Dinoroseobacter shibae DFL 12 = DSM 16493: one gene and its partner. The protein of the gene in region 1 interacts with the protein of each later gene in a pairwise test. Links are inferred from orthologs where the notes say so. Each region holds a gene or a part of one and is shown on either strand. Other genes may lie near its edges.

Evidence for each region.
Region 2: the proteins of dnaE (region 1) and dnaQ interact in binary tests that used the Escherichia coli proteins (3 or more experiments, as listed by UniProt). The link is inferred for Dinoroseobacter shibae DFL 12 = DSM 16493 from one-to-one orthologs.

Annotation. Positions count from the first base shown.
Region 1 is NC_009952.1:3,116,321-3,124,324, reverse strand. What follows is about bases 2,479-6,553. They hold dnaE (DNA polymerase III subunit alpha), read left to right. Parts: upstream 2,479-2,858; coding sequence 2,859-6,353; downstream 6,354-6,553. Other genes in these bases: xdhA (xanthine dehydrogenase small subunit), read right to left, coding at 2,479-2,613. Also shown: xdhB (xanthine dehydrogenase molybdopterin binding subunit), read right to left, coding at 1-1,165; more of xdhA, read right to left, coding at 1,162-2,478; DSHI_RS14995 (SlyX family protein), read right to left, coding at 6,580-6,789; hisS (histidine--tRNA ligase), read left to right, coding at 6,878-8,004. UniProt on the Escherichia coli protein: DNA polymerase III is a complex, multichain enzyme responsible for most of the replicative synthesis in bacteria. This DNA polymerase also exhibits 3' to 5' exonuclease activity. The alpha chain is the DNA polymerase catalytic subunit.
Region 2 is NC_009952.1:3,627,732-3,634,659, forward strand. Bases 1,783-4,781 are described here. They hold dnaQ (DNA polymerase III subunit epsilon), read right to left. Parts: upstream 3,629-4,781; coding sequence 2,936-3,628; downstream 1,783-2,935. Other genes in these bases: DSHI_RS17450 (FxsA family protein), read left to right, coding at 1,864-2,355; secB (protein-export chaperone SecB), read left to right, coding at 2,413-2,931; coaE (dephospho-CoA kinase), read right to left, coding at 3,621-4,217; DSHI_RS17470 (shikimate dehydrogenase), read right to left, coding at 4,214-4,781. Also shown: DSHI_RS17435 (Smr/MutS family protein), read right to left, coding at 1-65; mltA (murein transglycosylase A), read right to left, coding at 67-1,095; DSHI_RS17445 (Tim44/TimA family putative adaptor protein), read right to left, coding at 1,092-1,757; more of DSHI_RS17470, read right to left, coding at 4,782-5,050; DSHI_RS17475 (Maf family protein), read right to left, coding at 5,047-5,643; protoporphyrinogen oxidase HemJ, read left to right, coding at 6,026-6,463; transcription termination factor Rho, read left to right, coding at 6,580-6,928. UniProt on the Escherichia coli protein: DNA polymerase III is a complex, multichain enzyme responsible for most of the replicative synthesis in bacteria. The epsilon subunit contain the editing function and is a proofreading 3'-5' exonuclease.

The DNA of each region.
Region 1 (8,004 bases):
GTGTGGGGGGCAGACAGCCCCCCGCTTCGGCATAGTAATTCAGGCGCCGCACTTCGAGCGGATCGCGCCCGACCGCGAAGGCCACGTGATCGAGCACCCGCTCGATCCCGACCATGCCCTGCGGACCGCCGAAGCCGCGAAAGGCGGTGTTGGACTGGGTGTTCGTGCGCAGCCGGTGGGAGCGGATCGAGACATGCTCCAGATGATAGGCATTATCCGCATGCAGCATCGCCCGGTCCGCCACGGGCAGGCTGAGGTCGAGCGACCAGCCGCAGCGGCAGTATTGCTCGAAGGCGAGCCCGAGGATGCGCCCCTCTTCGTCGATGCCGACCTTGTAGTCGATGCGGAAATCGTGGCGCTTGCCGGTGATGACCATGTCGTCATCGCGGTCATAGCGCATCTTGGCGGGCCGTCCGGTCAGGGCCGCAACCACCGCGCTGGCGCAGGCCAGCGCATTGCCCTGGCTTTCCTTGCCGCCGAACCCGCCGCCCATGCGGCGCACCTCCACCCGGACGGCGTTCATGGGCACGCCCAGGGCCTCGGCCACCTTGTGCTGGATCTCGGTCGGGTGCTGGGACGAGGAATGCACGACCATGTCGCCGCCTTCCTGCGGCAGGGCGAGTGCGGCCTGCCCTTCGAGGTAGAAATGCTCCTGCCCGCCGATCTCGATCCGCCCTTCGATCACCTTCGGGGCCGCGGCGAGCGCGGCGTCCGCATCGCCCTTGGTGTAATGGCGCGGGGCGTCCTCGAAGATCGCCCCGGCCGCAAGCGCGTCGTCGATGCTCAGAAGCGCCGGTTTTTCCGCATAGACGATCTTCGCCCGGCGCACCGCCTTGCGCGCGGCAAGATGGCTCTCGGCGGCCACCAGGAAAATGGGCTGGCCAACGTAATGCACCTGGCCCGTGGCCAGCATCGGCTCCGGCAGGGGCGAGGGGGAGACGTCGTTGTGATGCGGCAGGTCATCGGCGGTCAGAACCGCGACCACGCCCGGGGCGGCGCGCACCTCCGAGAGATCGATCGCGGTGATCTCCCCATGGGCAATCTCGCTCAGCCCGAAGGCCAGGTGCAGCGCATTGGCGGGGGTGGGAATGTCGTCGACATAGCGCGCCGCCCCGGTGACATGGAGCGCGGCGGCATCATGGGGCAGGGGTTTGGCGACGCTCATGACGCCACCTCCCGCAGGTCGGTTCGGGTGCCTTCGGTCTCGTGGAAATAGCGGACCAGCATGTTCTGCGCCGTCCGGAGCCGATAGGCCGCCGAGGCACGCATATCCGACATCGGCGCGTAGTCGTCGCCCATCCACTCGGCGGCGGCGGTGACGGTCTCCAGCGACCAGGGGGCGGAGATCAAGGCTGTTTCAACAGCCTTGGCCCGGTGGGGCGTGCCCGCCATGCCGCCGAACGCGATGCGCGCCCCGGTCACCCGGCCTTCGGCCAGGGTGATGTTGAACGCGCCGCAGACGGCGGAGATATCCTGGTCCATTCGTTTCGACAGCTTGTAGACCCGCAAGCCGTCGTGGCCGCGCGGGATGGTAATCGCCTCGACGAATTCGCCGGGGGCGCGGTCCTGGTTGCCATAGGCAAGGAAGAAGTCTTCGAGCGGCATCTCGCGGCGGCTGTCGCCCTTGCGCAGGTGCAGGGTGGCGCCGAGCGCGATGAGCGGCGGCGGGCTGTCCCCGATGGGCGAGCCGTTGGCGATATTGCCGCCCAGGGTCGCGGCGTTGCGCACCTGCACCGAGCCGTAGCGGCGCAGCATCTCGGCAAAGCTCGGGTGCTCCGCTCGGACGGTTTCCAGCAGCGCGGAAATCGTGACCATGGCCCCGAGCCGCCAGTGGGTGTCCGTGGTCTCGATCGTCTTGAGGTCGTCGCAGCGGTTCAGGAAGGCAATCGGGGCGAGCTCGCGCAGCTGTTTCGTGACCCACAGCCCCACATCCGTCGCCCCGGCCACGAGGGTGGCGTCGGGATGTTCGGCATACCATGCGGCGAGCGCGTCGGAGGAGCGCGGCTGCGCCCAGAGCGCATCCACGCCCGCCTCCGCGCCCGCTGTCGTGTCCTCCCGGACCGCGTTTAAGCTTGTGTCCTCCCGGACCGCGGTAAAGCTTGTGTCCTCCTGGATATGCGGCAAGGCAGGCTCGGCCATCCAGTCCGGCACCGGGGCTTCGGCGGCGGCTTCGGCGGCGCGCAGGATCGGGGCGTATCCGGTGCAGCGGCAAAGGTTGCCCGCCAGCTGGTCGGCGTGATCCGTTTCCCCCCTCGTGTGGGCGCAGGCCATTGCCGCGATGAAGCCAGGGGTGCAGAACCCGCATTGGGAGCCGTGATGGGCCACCATCGCCGCCTGCACCGGGTGCAGGCTGCCATCCGGGCCGCTGATCCCCTCGACCGTGCGCACCGCCTTGCCCTGCAGTTGCGGCAGGAACAGGATGCAGGCATTCAGGGTCCGCGGACCGTCCGCATCGCTCACGATCACCGTACAGGCCCCGCAATCGCCCTCGTTGCAGCCTTCCTTGGTGCCGGTCAGCCCGCGCCGTTCGCGCAGCCAGTCCAGCAAGGTGCGCGTGGGCGCCTCGTCTGCCACGCGCACGGTCTCTCCGTTCAGAAGAAACGTGGTCTCCATGAATATATTGCCCGCCGCGTTACCAGGTTGGGTCTCTGTCGTGCCCGGTCGATGCGGCGTAGACCGGGCCGTGAATGCACCCGAGGAAAGCGGGAAAAACCCAGTTTGGCAAGTGGGTTTGCAGGCGGAAGGCCCGCCCAGACCTCCGGCAGCCCTCTGGGCCCAGGTTGGAATGACCCCTGCCGACGCGCATATCTCGCGGCAGGCTCTTGGCGGGCCACCAGATGTCGCGCTAGGGTCGCGGCATGACCCAGCCCCCCCGATTCATCCATCTCCGCCTGCACACCGAATACTCCCTACTCGAAGGGGCCATGCGGCTGAAAAAGCTGCCCGATCTCGTCGCCGCGGCCGAGATGCCCGCGATTGCGATCACCGACACCAACAACATGTTCGCCGCCCTGGAGGCGTCGGAGGCTCTGTCCAAGGCCGGCATCCAGCCGATCATCGGCTGCCAGGTGGATGTCGCGTTCGACCCGGCCGCCCCGGGCGAGCGTCCGCGCGCGCCTGCGCCCGTTGTCCTGCTGGCCCAGACCGAGGCGGGCTATGAAAACCTCATGGCGCTCAACACCTGTCTTTATGTGGACAAGGGCGGCCAGCTGCCCCAAATCACGGTGGAGGAACTCGCCGCCAATGGCAGCGACCTGATCTGCCTGACGGGCGGGCCGCGCGGCCCGTTGGGGCGGTTCCTGTCGGCAGGCCAAAGGCCCAAGGCACAGGCCCTGATGGCGCGCCTGGCCGAGATCTTCGGCGACCGGCTCTATGTGGAGTTGCACCGCCACCCGGGCGATCCGCTCTGCGCCGAGACCGAGCCGGGGTTCCTCGATCTGGCCTACGACATGAACCTGCCGCTGGTGGCAACCAATGACGTCTATTTCCCCGACCCGGGGATGTACGAGGCCCATGATGCCCTGATCTGCATCGCCGAGGGCGCTTATGTCGACCAGCAGGCCCCGCGCCGCCGCCTGACCGATCAGCATTACTTCAAGTCCCAGACCGAGATGGCGACGCTGTTCGCGGACCTGCCCGAGGCGTTGGAGAATACCATTGAGATCGCGCGCCGCTGCGCCTTCAAGGCCTTCAAGCGCGACCCGATCCTGCCACGCTTCGCCGAGGACGAGGTCGAGGAACTGCGCCGCCAGTCCCGCGAAGGGCTCAAGGCGCGGCTCGCGGTGATCCCCCACGCGGCCCCGGTGGAAGAGTATGAAAAGCGGCTGGAATTCGAGCTCGACATCATCGAGGGGATGGGGTTTCCCGGCTACTTCCTCATCGTGGCCGACTTCATCAAATGGGCCAAGGATCGCGGCATTCCCGTGGGGCCCGGGCGCGGCTCCGGCGCGGGCAGCCTTGTGGCCTATGCGCTGACGATCACCGATCTCGACCCGCTGCGCTACTCGCTCCTGTTCGAGCGCTTCCTGAACCCCGAGCGGATCTCGATGCCCGATTTCGACATCGACTTCTGCATGGATCGCCGCGAAGAGGTGATCCACTACGTTCAGGAGAAATACGGCCGCGACAAGGTGGGCCAGATCATCACCTTCGGCGCGCTTCTGTCAAAGGCCGCCGTGCGCGACGTCGGCCGGGTGCTGCAGATGCCCTACGGGCAGGTGGACCGGCTGTCGAAGATGATCCCGGTCGAGGGCGTCAAGCCCGTCTCGATCGAGAAGGCGCTGAAGGACGAGCCGCGCCTGGCCGAGGAGGCGAAAGCCGAGGAGGTCGTCGAGCGGCTGCTGAAATACGGCATGCAGGTCGAGGGGCTCTTGCGCAACGCCTCCACCCACGCCGCCGGGGTGGTGATCGGCGACCGGCCGCTCGACAAGCTCGTGCCGCTCTACCAGGATCCGCGGTCGGACATGCCCGCCACCCAGTTCAACATGAAATGGGTGGAACAGGCGGGGCTGGTGAAGTTCGACTTCCTCGGGCTGAAAACCCTGACCGTGATCGAGAACGCGGTGAAGCTGATCCGGGCCACCGGGCGCGACCTGCATGTGGCCGCCGACGGCACTGAATTGTATTCTCCCGCGCCGGGCACCGAGAACGACATCAACGCGATCCCGCTGGATGACGAGGCGTCCTACAAACTTTATGCCTCGGCCAAGACTGTCGCCGTGTTCCAGGTGGAAAGCACGGGCATGATGGACGCCCTGCGCCGGATGAAACCCACCTGCATCGAGGACATCATCGCGCTCGTGGCGCTCTATCGACCCGGCCCGATGGAGAACATCCCCAAGTATTGCGAGGTCAAGAACGGCCTGTCGGAGCGCGACCTGCTCCATCCGACCGTGGATCACATCCTCGACGAGACCCAGGGCATCATCGTATACCAGGAACAGGTGATGCAGATCGCTCAGGAGATGGCGGGCTATTCCCTGGGCGGCGCGGACATGCTGCGCCGCGCGATGGGCAAGAAGATCCAGGAGGCCATGGATGCCGAGCGGCCCAAGTTCCTGGCCGGGGCCGCCGAGAACGGCGTCGACAAGGACAAGGCGCTGGAGGTCTGGCACCTCCTGGACAAGTTCGCCAATTACGGCTTCAACAAGTCCCACGCGGCAGCCTATGCGGTGGTCAGCTACCAGACCGCCTGGCTGAAGGCGAACCACCCGGTGGAGTTCATGGCCGGGGTGATGAACTGCGATATCCACCTGACCGACAAGCTGGCCGTCTATGCCGAAGAGGTCCGGCGCGGCCTGGGGCTTGAGATCGTGCCACCTTGCGTGAACCGCTCGCGCGCGAGCTTCTCCGTCGCCGAGGGCAAGCTGGTCTACGGGCTCGGCGCGCTGAAGAACGTCGGAGCCGACGCGATGGAACTGGTGGTGACCGGGCGCGGCGACAAACCCTTCGCGACACTCTTTGACCTGGCGCGGCGGGTCGACCTGAAACGCGTCGGCAAGCGCCCGCTGGAAATGCTGGCGCGTGCCGGGGCCTTCGACCAGCTCGACCCGAACCGCCGCCGCGTGTTCCAGAGCCTCGACGGCCTTGTGGCCTACTCGGCCGCGATCCACGAACAACGCGCCTCGGCCCAGGTCTCGCTCTTCGGGGAGGCGGGAGAGGATCTGCCCGAACCGCGCATCCTGCCCTGCGACGACTGGCTGCCCGCCGAGCGGCTGGCCGAGGAACACAAGGCGATCGGCTTCTATCTCTCGGGCCACCCGCTGGACGACTACATGGGCGCGCTGAAACGCAAGGGCGTCGTCACGCTCGAAGCCCTCGCGCGCAAGGTGGAAACCGGCGCCGCCGTGGCCAAGATCGCGGGCACCATCGCAGGCCGGCAGGAGCGGAAATCGGCCCGCGGCAACCGGTTCGCCTTCGTGCAGGCCTCGGATCCCACGGGGCTCTACGAGGTGACGGTGTTCTCCGACACGCTTGAGAAGGTCCGCGATCACCTCGAGACCGGCAAGAACGTGGTGATGCAGGTCGAAGCGACCCTGGAGGCGGATCAGCTGAAGCTGCTCTGCCGGTCCGCCGCCCCCATCGACGACGCGGTGGCCGATGCGCGCGGCGCGATGATGGGCCTGCGCGTCTTCGTGGAGGCCGAGGCCGCCCTGCCCAATATCGCGGGGCTTTTGGGCCGGATGGCCGAAGACCCGAGCATCCGTACCCGCGGCCCGGTCACCCTGGCCCTGATCGATCCCGACCTGCCGGGCGAGGTCGACGTCCTGCTCGGCGAGGCCCTGCCCGTGAACCCGCAGATCAAGGGCGCGCTCAAGAGCCTCGCCGGTGTCGCGCTGGTCGAGGAGATGTGAGGGCGTGCCGCGCCCAGCCGGGGCAAAGCGGTTTGGAAACCGCTTCTTCGGCCCAGCTGCGCTAGGCCGATCCGTCCTGCGGCCGGAGCCTCCGGCGGGGATATTTTAAGACTTGAGCAACCGGAATCGTTCCACACTCAGGTCACGGTACAGGCGGGGACGCCGATGGCCGTGACTTGAGGGATGCCTCGTCCGACAGGGCGGGGCATTCTTGTTTTCGGTGGGTTCAGTAATGCGGTGGGCGCTCGTCGGCGAGGATCACGCCGCCGGTGCCCTCGGCCTCCCGCGCGGCACTCTGGTCGCGCAACCGGCGCAGTTGCAGCTCCATCCGGTCGATCTGCCTGGCCTGGCCCGCCACCACCTCGGACAACTCGTCCACGGTCTTCTCCAGATGGGCCAGTTTCTCTTCCAGCCTGGCGGTATCGTGCTGTGTCATGGCGTCCTCCTCTGCGGGTCCGTGCCCGCCTTGCTCCCTCGGCTCGCCTCGGCTAAACGCAGCCCCACCAGACCCGAGGGACCCGAGAATGGCCAAGCCCAAGAAGACCCCGCGCCCCAAGGCCCAGACGCCCAAGGGCTTTCGCGACTATTTCGGCACTGAGGTGACCGAACGCAAGGCCATGCTCGACAAGATCGCCGAGGTGTATCACCTGTACGGGTTCGACCCGCTGGAAACCTCCGCCGTCGAGACGGTCGAGGCGCTGGGCAAGTTCCTGCCGGACGTGGACCGGCCCAACGAAGGCGTCTTTGCCTGGCAGGAAGACGACGCGGACTGGCTGGCGCTGCGCTACGACCTGACCGCGCCGCTCGCCCGGGTCGCCGCCCAGTACCGCAACGACCTGCCCAGCCCCTATCGGCGCTACGCCATGGGCCCGGTCTGGCGCAACGAGAAACCCGGCCCGGGGCGGTTCCGGCAGTTCTATCAATGCGATGCGGACACCGTGGGCGCGCCCAGCGTGGCGGCGGATGCCGAGGTCTGCGCGATGCTCGCCACAGCGCTCGAGGCCGTGGGGATCGCCCGCGGCGACTACATCGTGCGGGTAAATAATCGAAAAGTACTGAACGGCGTATTCGAGAGCGCTGGTCTGCTGGATTCCGAATACCTCGCAGACAACCTAAAGCGCGTGGGAATTGCGATCCGCGCCGTCGATAAGTTTGATCGTTTGGGTTCGGACGGGGTGAAAGCTCTTCTCGGTAAGGGGAGAGAGGATGAAAGCGGAGCGTTTGTAGAAGGTGCCAATCTAGCAGAGTGGCAAATTGACCGTATTTTAGGGTTCGCGACGGCAAAGCAATCAACCGAATTGGAGACGCTTGATCGTCTTACAGAACTCGTTGGCAACTCAGATGAAGGTTTGCAGGGCGTTGAAGAGCTCAAGCACATCTCGGATCTGCTTTCCGCCCAGGGCTTCGGCCCCGATCGCATCGTCATCGACCCCTCCGTCGTGCGCGGGCTGGGCTACTACACCGGTCCGGTCTTCGAGGCGGAACTGACCTTCGAGGTCCAGAACGACAAGGGCCAGACCGTGCAATTCGGCTCCGTCGCGGGTGGCGGGCGCTATGACGACCTGGTCAAGCGCTTCACCGGGCAGGCGGTGCCGGCGACGGGGGTCTCCATCGGCGTCGACCGGCTGCTCGCGGCCCTGCGCGCCAAGGG
Region 2 (6,928 bases), 510 kb from region 1 along the record:
TCGGCAACACGCTTCCAGATTTCCTCCTCGTCGGGGCGCAGGCGTCTCGGGGGTCGCTTGGACATTTCACATCCCACTTTCCACGTAGGACAACGCCAACTCCACCGGTAGCAGTACAACCATGCGCCCCGGATCGCGGATACGCCCGGCCTTGTCACCCGCCGCCTCGCCTGAGCCGTAGAACACGTCCGCGCGCTGGGCCCCCTTGATCGCAGAGCCGGTATCCTGCGCCACCATCAAGCGGCGCAAGGGGTCTGCCCCGCCCTTCTCGATCCAGACCGGCGCCCCTAGGGGGGTATAGGTCGGATCCACCGCGATGGTCCGCATCGGCGTGATTGACCGGTTCATCGCCCCCAAAGGCCCCAGATGGGCAGGTACGGTGGATACTTCACGAAAGAACACAAAGGATTTGTTGTGGTGCAGCAGCCGCTTGCCGGCGGCGCCATTGGCCCGCACCCAGGCCTTGATCCGATCGGCGGAAACCTGGTGCGGCTGGTACAGCCCACGCCGGACCATTTCGCGCCCGACAGAGCTATAGTCATGGCCGTTTTTCGCCGCGAACCCCACGCGCATCACTGTCCCGTCGGTCAAGCGCAGACGGCCGGAGCCCTGAACCTGAAGGAAAAAAACCTCCACCGGATCGGTGGCGTAAGCCAGCTCAAGTCCGCGCCCGTTCAGGATCCCGCGGTCTTCCAGCTCGCCTCGGGTATACCAGGGCCGATCGCGGGGCAATTCGGGTGGCACTTGGTAAATCGGGTACTGATACGCGCCACCGCGCGTGCGCGATGCGCGCAGCTCGGGCTCGTAGTAGCCGGTGAAGAGCGCCTCGTCATCGCCCTTGATCAGGATCGGGAGGAACAAGCTCTCGAAGAACCCGCGCGCATCATTCGTCGCGCGGGCAATTGCGCAGATGGGACCCCAAGCTGGATCCTTCAGATCGACGCAAGTTGTCCGGAAGGCTTCCAGCGCCTCTGTATGAGAATCCTCGGCCCAGCCTTTGAGGTCACCGAAACCAAGAAGTTCAACAGATGCATGTGCGGGCGTAGCGCCAGCCATCAGTCCAACGCCCAGCACCGCCGCGCGGAGCGGGATCATTCCCCGGTTGCGACAAGCCGCCAGTTGGGATCATCCGACCCCATGACCCGCGCGAAGGTCCAAACGTCCTTCTGACGCTTAATCTCCGTCGGATCGCCTTCGACGATCTCGCCTTCGGCATTCCGCACAACAAAGGTCAGCTCGCCCACGAACCGCACGGTCACTTCACCCTCTCGAGTATCGCGGTCGAACGCTGCTTCCACGAGCGTAGTCTCGCGCACACCGACGAACTCGGCCTCGACAGTCAGGCCCTGTTCATTGCGCTGCTCGATCACCTCCGAAAACGCTTCGGACAGCTCTTCGGACAGGAAGCCCTGGACGTCGTCCATATCGCCGTTTTCGAAGGACATGAGGATCCACTCGTAGGCGCCTTTTGCTCCGCCGAGGAATTCAGTCACGTTGAAGCCCGGCTCCGCCATCTTCATGGCGGCGAGCGCTTTGGCGCTGTCGCTGCCATCGGGAACGTGATCAGTGATGTCCGTATCCGGGCCGCCTTCGATCACTTCGAAATCACGACGCGGCGTGACGTCACGTTCCGGCCCGTCCAGCGGGACAGGTTTCTTTTCGAAGCCCTCGCGCGTGCCAAGCACGCTGCGCAGGCGCAGGATCAGGAAAACGGCGACCCCAAGCAGTACAAGAATTTGGAGCATGTTGGAATTCATAGGATCCTCGCGCAGCGCTGCATGTATGGTATCTCCGGTCAGGTTGCATATGTAAGGTCGACAGGGGGGCAAGTCCACCATCCCCCTGTATTTGAAGGAGCGGAAAATGTGGTTGTTTGCCCTGTTCGTGGCTGTGCCCCTGATCGAGATCGCCCTGTTCATACAGGTCGGCGGTTGGATAGGGCTATGGCCAACACTGGCAATCGTTGTCGTGACCGCCCTACTGGGAACGGCGCTGGTCCGCTCGCAAGGTCTGCGAGCGATGGCGGATTTACGCGGATCCTTCGCGGATCTGCGCGATCCGACCGAGGCATTGGCCCATGGCGCGATGATCCTCTTTTCAGGCGCACTTCTACTGACACCCGGGTTTTTCACCGATGCGGTGGGCTTTTCGCTACTGATGCCGCCGGTTCGACTTGCGATCATTCGTTACGTGCGCGCCCGGATCAAGGTGCAGCAGTTCGAGATGGGGCGGGCGCCGCAAAACCGACGCACTTCCACCGCAGATATCATCGAGACGGAATATGCTGACCTCGATGAGACACCACCCCGGTCAAACGGGCCTTCCGGCTGGACGAAAGATCCCACCCGGGATTGAGGGGCGCAGCGCATCCTGATAGGAGCGAGCCCAGACCAGTTTTTGGACGAGGATTTCATGGCCGACGAAACAACCAACGGCGCTGCCGCTCCAGCGGACCAGCAGCAACAGCCGGTAATGCCCACCTTGAAGATCATGGCGCAGTTCATCCGCGACATGTCTTTTGAAAACATTGCTGCCCAGAAGGGTGTGCAGGGCGAAGGACAACCGGACATTCAGGTTCAGGTGAACCTGGACGCCAAGAAGCGCACGGTTGAAAAGCAGTTTGAAGTTGCCATCAAGCTGAACATCAATGCCAAAACCAAAGAATCTGGCGATATGATCTTTGGTCTGGAACTGGACTATGCCGGCATCTTTTTCATCGACAATGTGCCGGACGAGCAGATGCATCCTTTCCTGCTGATCGAGTGCCCGCGCATGATTTTCCCGTTCGTGCGCCGAATTGTCTCCGATGTGACCCGCGATGGAGGCTTCCCGCCGCTCAACCTGGATCAGATCGATTTCGTGGCGCTGTATCGTCAGGAAATCGCGCGGCGCGCCGCCGCGCAGCAGGCAGCACCGAGCGCCGAGGTCTGAGACCTCAGGTCACCGTGCGCCAAAGCGCGGACTGCCCAAGAGATTCGACAAAGGCGGCATGTGCCGCCTTTTCCTTTTCCGACACCCGGGACGGCAAGGGCGCGGGCCGAGGGCGGGCACGGAGATGCCCGTTATCCACATTTTGTGTGGACGGGGTCTGTACACTCGACAGCTCCAGCCCCGGTTGCTGCCCGCCGATGAGCTCCAGGTACACTTCGGCCAGGATCTCGGAATCCAGCAGCGCCCCGTGTTTCTCACGTGCCGAGTTGTCGACACCAAACCGACGGCACAATGCGTCGAGAGATGCAGGCGATCCCGGAAACTTTCGCCTTGCGATAGCCAATGTATCAATCGCTTGTTCCATCGGCAGAAGCGGTTTGCCCAGCCAACCCAGCTCTGCGTTCAGAAACTTCATGTCGAACGCGGCGTTGTGAATGACCAGTTTCGCATCCCCGATGAAATCCAGGAAGGCCTCGGCAACCTCGGCAAAGAGCGGCTTGTCCGCAAGAAAGTCGTCACCAAGCCCATGCACTTCAAAGGCGGATTGGGGCATGCTCCGTTGGGGGTTTATGTACTGGTGATAGACCCGGCCCGTAGGCACATGGTTGAAAAGCTCCACTCCGCCGATTTCAACCAACCGATCGCCTTCCGAAGGCTCGAATCCGGTCGTCTCCGTGTCGAGCACGATCTCACGCATGTCCCATCTCCTCTGCCCGTTGCAGGACAGTTTCGACGCCTTGCCGGGCGGTGTCCAGAGTTGTCGTATCGATCACCAAATCTGCCCGTGTACGCTTCTCTGCATCGGCCAGCTGTTTGGCAAGGATGGCTTGAAACTGCGCCTCGGTCATGCCTGGTCTTTCGAGAACGCGTGCACGTTGGGTGTCAGGATCGGTCGAGACGACAACCACCAGATCCATGTCTTTTGCTGCGCCAGTCTCAAAAAGAAGCGGAATGTCCAGAAGCACGGCCTTCCGACCCTCCAGGCGTGCCTGGTCTACGAAAGCCGTGCGGTCTGCTGCCACGAGGGGATGCACCACTTGTTCAATCACGCGCAAAACATCGGGATCTTCGGAAATCAGTCTCTTCAAAACGGTCCGGTCGACACCAGCTTCGCTGACCGCTTCAGAAAAAAGAGCGCGTATCGGTGCGATCGCCGCACCCTTGGGACCATACAGCCTGTGCACGGCAGCATCCGCATCCCAGACCGGGAGACCACGCGCAGCGAACATCTCGGCGGTGGTTGATTTGCCCATGCCGATGGAGCCTGTCAGTCCAATAATGATCATTCTGCCAATGCGGCCGCCCGCAGCTCAGGGGTAATCTCTGGCCGCACGCCAAACCACCGCTCAAAACCCGGCGCTGCCTGAAAGAGCAACATGCCCAGGCCATCGACTACAGGGTTTCCGCGGGCAACCGCCTGTTCCAGCAAAGGTGTCATCAGGGGACGATACACAATATCCGTCACCACCGCAGAACGGGGCAACGCATCGAGGTTCAGCTCGAGATCAGGCTGGCCGGTCATTCCCAATGATGTGGTATTGACGAGGGTCTCTGCGTCTTCCATGGTGCCAGATACGCCGTGCCAGTCGACAACGGTCACCCTTGGCCCAAAATCACTGCGCAAAGCCTCTGCCTTGGCGCGGGTCCGATTGGCCAGGCGAACTTCCGGTGCGCCCGCTTCGAGGAGTGCTGATAAAACCCCCCGCGCTGCTCCGCCAGCCCCCAGTACCACGATGGCTGCTGCGCGCGGCGACCAGCCGGGTGCCCCGTTCCTCAGATTTTCGATAAACCCATAACCATCTGTATTGTCAGCATGAATCGTCCCATCAGGTTGAAAGGTGATCGTGTTCGCCGCCCCGATCAACGCAGCCCGGTCGGACACTCGGTCCGCCAGCTCGATGGCGCGTTCTTTGAAGGGTAGGGTGACATTGACACCCTTGAACCCCAACTTCGGCAGAGCGTGGAACACCTCGGCAAGGTCCTGACCCTGCACATGGAGCGGCACGTAATACCCCTCGATCCCATAGACGTGCAGCCAATGTCGATGCAGATGTGGCGACCGGGAATGTGTGATGGGGTTTCCGATCACCCCGGCTATGGGCACTTTTATTTCTGTCATCCGTCGATCTCTCCCCTCAGGGTGAGATAGCTCAGCAATTCCAGCAGCGGGAGCCCCAAAACCGTGAAATAGTCACCTTGGACCTGGCTGAAGAGCCGGACGCCCTCTTCCTCGAGCTTATAGCCCCCCACCGAGTGTCGAATGCTGTCCCAGTTTCGCGCAACATAGCTCTCGATGTAGGAAGGACTCAGCGATCTGACGGTCATTCGCACGGCGCCGACATGACGCCAAAGCGGCTTGCCTTCGCCATAGATCACCGCTGCCGACAGCAATTGGTGGGTCTTGCCAGACATCGCCGTGATTTGCGCGATGGCATGCTCCGGCGTCTCGGGCTTGGCCAAAAGCTCCCCCTGCAGATCCAGCACCTGGTCAGACCCGATGACCAGCGCCTCTGGTTCGAGCCTTGCCACTTTCTCCGCTTTGAACTCCGCAAGTGCATCGGCCACGTCCCGCGCTTTTGCGCCCTCGGCACGCAGAGACTGGGTTATCGTTTCCTCATCGATCTTGGCCTTGATCACGCGTACGGATACCCCTGCGTTTTCCAACAGCTGTCGACGGATCTCCGATCCAGAGGCGAGAATGATGTGGGTCATCCTGAGGGTACCTGTGTGGATATGCCTGTGCACAATTTTGGCCGTTTTGGGCACGAGGCCCACGAAGCGGCGACACAAGAGGTTCCGGTGAACAACTGCCAAGTCGCTCCTGTTTCATCCCATGTGCGCTTGTGTTTCACAAGACTGTGGGTATCTCGGGCGACATACTCTTTTGCACAGTTTACTCACAGTGTTCTTAGACACCAAGTGACTGTTAAATAATTATTAAAAAAGGTTCAGGTAAATCCTGGATCGCAGTATGTGGACAAGAATAACCGCTCGAACAACGCAAGAGTTCGACATATCCCCAAGACCTACAACAACACCATCTTTTCTTTTCTTTCTATTTTATGAATAGAAGGAAGACAGAGAAGGACAAAGCATGGACCTGTACGTTTGGATCAAATCCTTGCATGTGATTTCCGTGATCGCATGGATGGCCGGGTTGTTCTATCTACCTCGACTGTTCGTATACCATGTCGAGTCGAACGCCGTGTCGGGTGAAACCGAGGCGCTGTTCCAGACGATGGAGAGGCGTTTGCTCCGCGCGATCATGAACCCGGCAATGATCTCAAGCTGGATCTTCGGGCTTTGGCTCGTGATGACCCCCGGGATTGTCGATTGGTCGGCGTTCTGGCCCTATACGAAACTCGCGGCGATCCTTGGCATGACATGGTTTCACATGTGGTGCGCCGGACAACGCAAGGAATTGCTTGCTGGGACATCGACGACCACCGGTCGAAGGTACCGCATGATGAACGAGGTGCCCACACTTCTGCTCCTGGTCATCGTGTTCTCAGTGATTGCACGCCCATTCTGAGGCTCGATTGACTCGCGCAACATGATTATCTAAGGCTCTGTCAGCGTTCCGTCCGGAATCGCTCTCTCACGTATGACAGTTTCGCGCCCGCGACGGCGCCCAAACGGGATTTTTCGATGACCCAAGAGCGTCTCGCCCTTGCCGATCTCAAAGCTATGAGCCCTGCTGATCTTCTGCCCCTGGCCGAGGAGCTGGAGGTTGAAAACGCATCCACCATGCGGAAAGGCGACATGATGTTCGCCATCCTCAAGGAGCGTGCAGAGGATGGATGGGAAATTTCTGGCGATGGCGTTCTGGAAGTCATGCAGGACGGGTTCGGGTTTCTCCGCTCCCCCGAGGCGAACTATCTGCCGGGCCCGGACGACATCTATGTTTCTCCCGAGAAAATTCGGCAGCACTCCCTGCGCACTGGCGATACCGTCGAAGGGGTGATCCAGGCCCCGCGGGAGAACGAACGCTATTTCG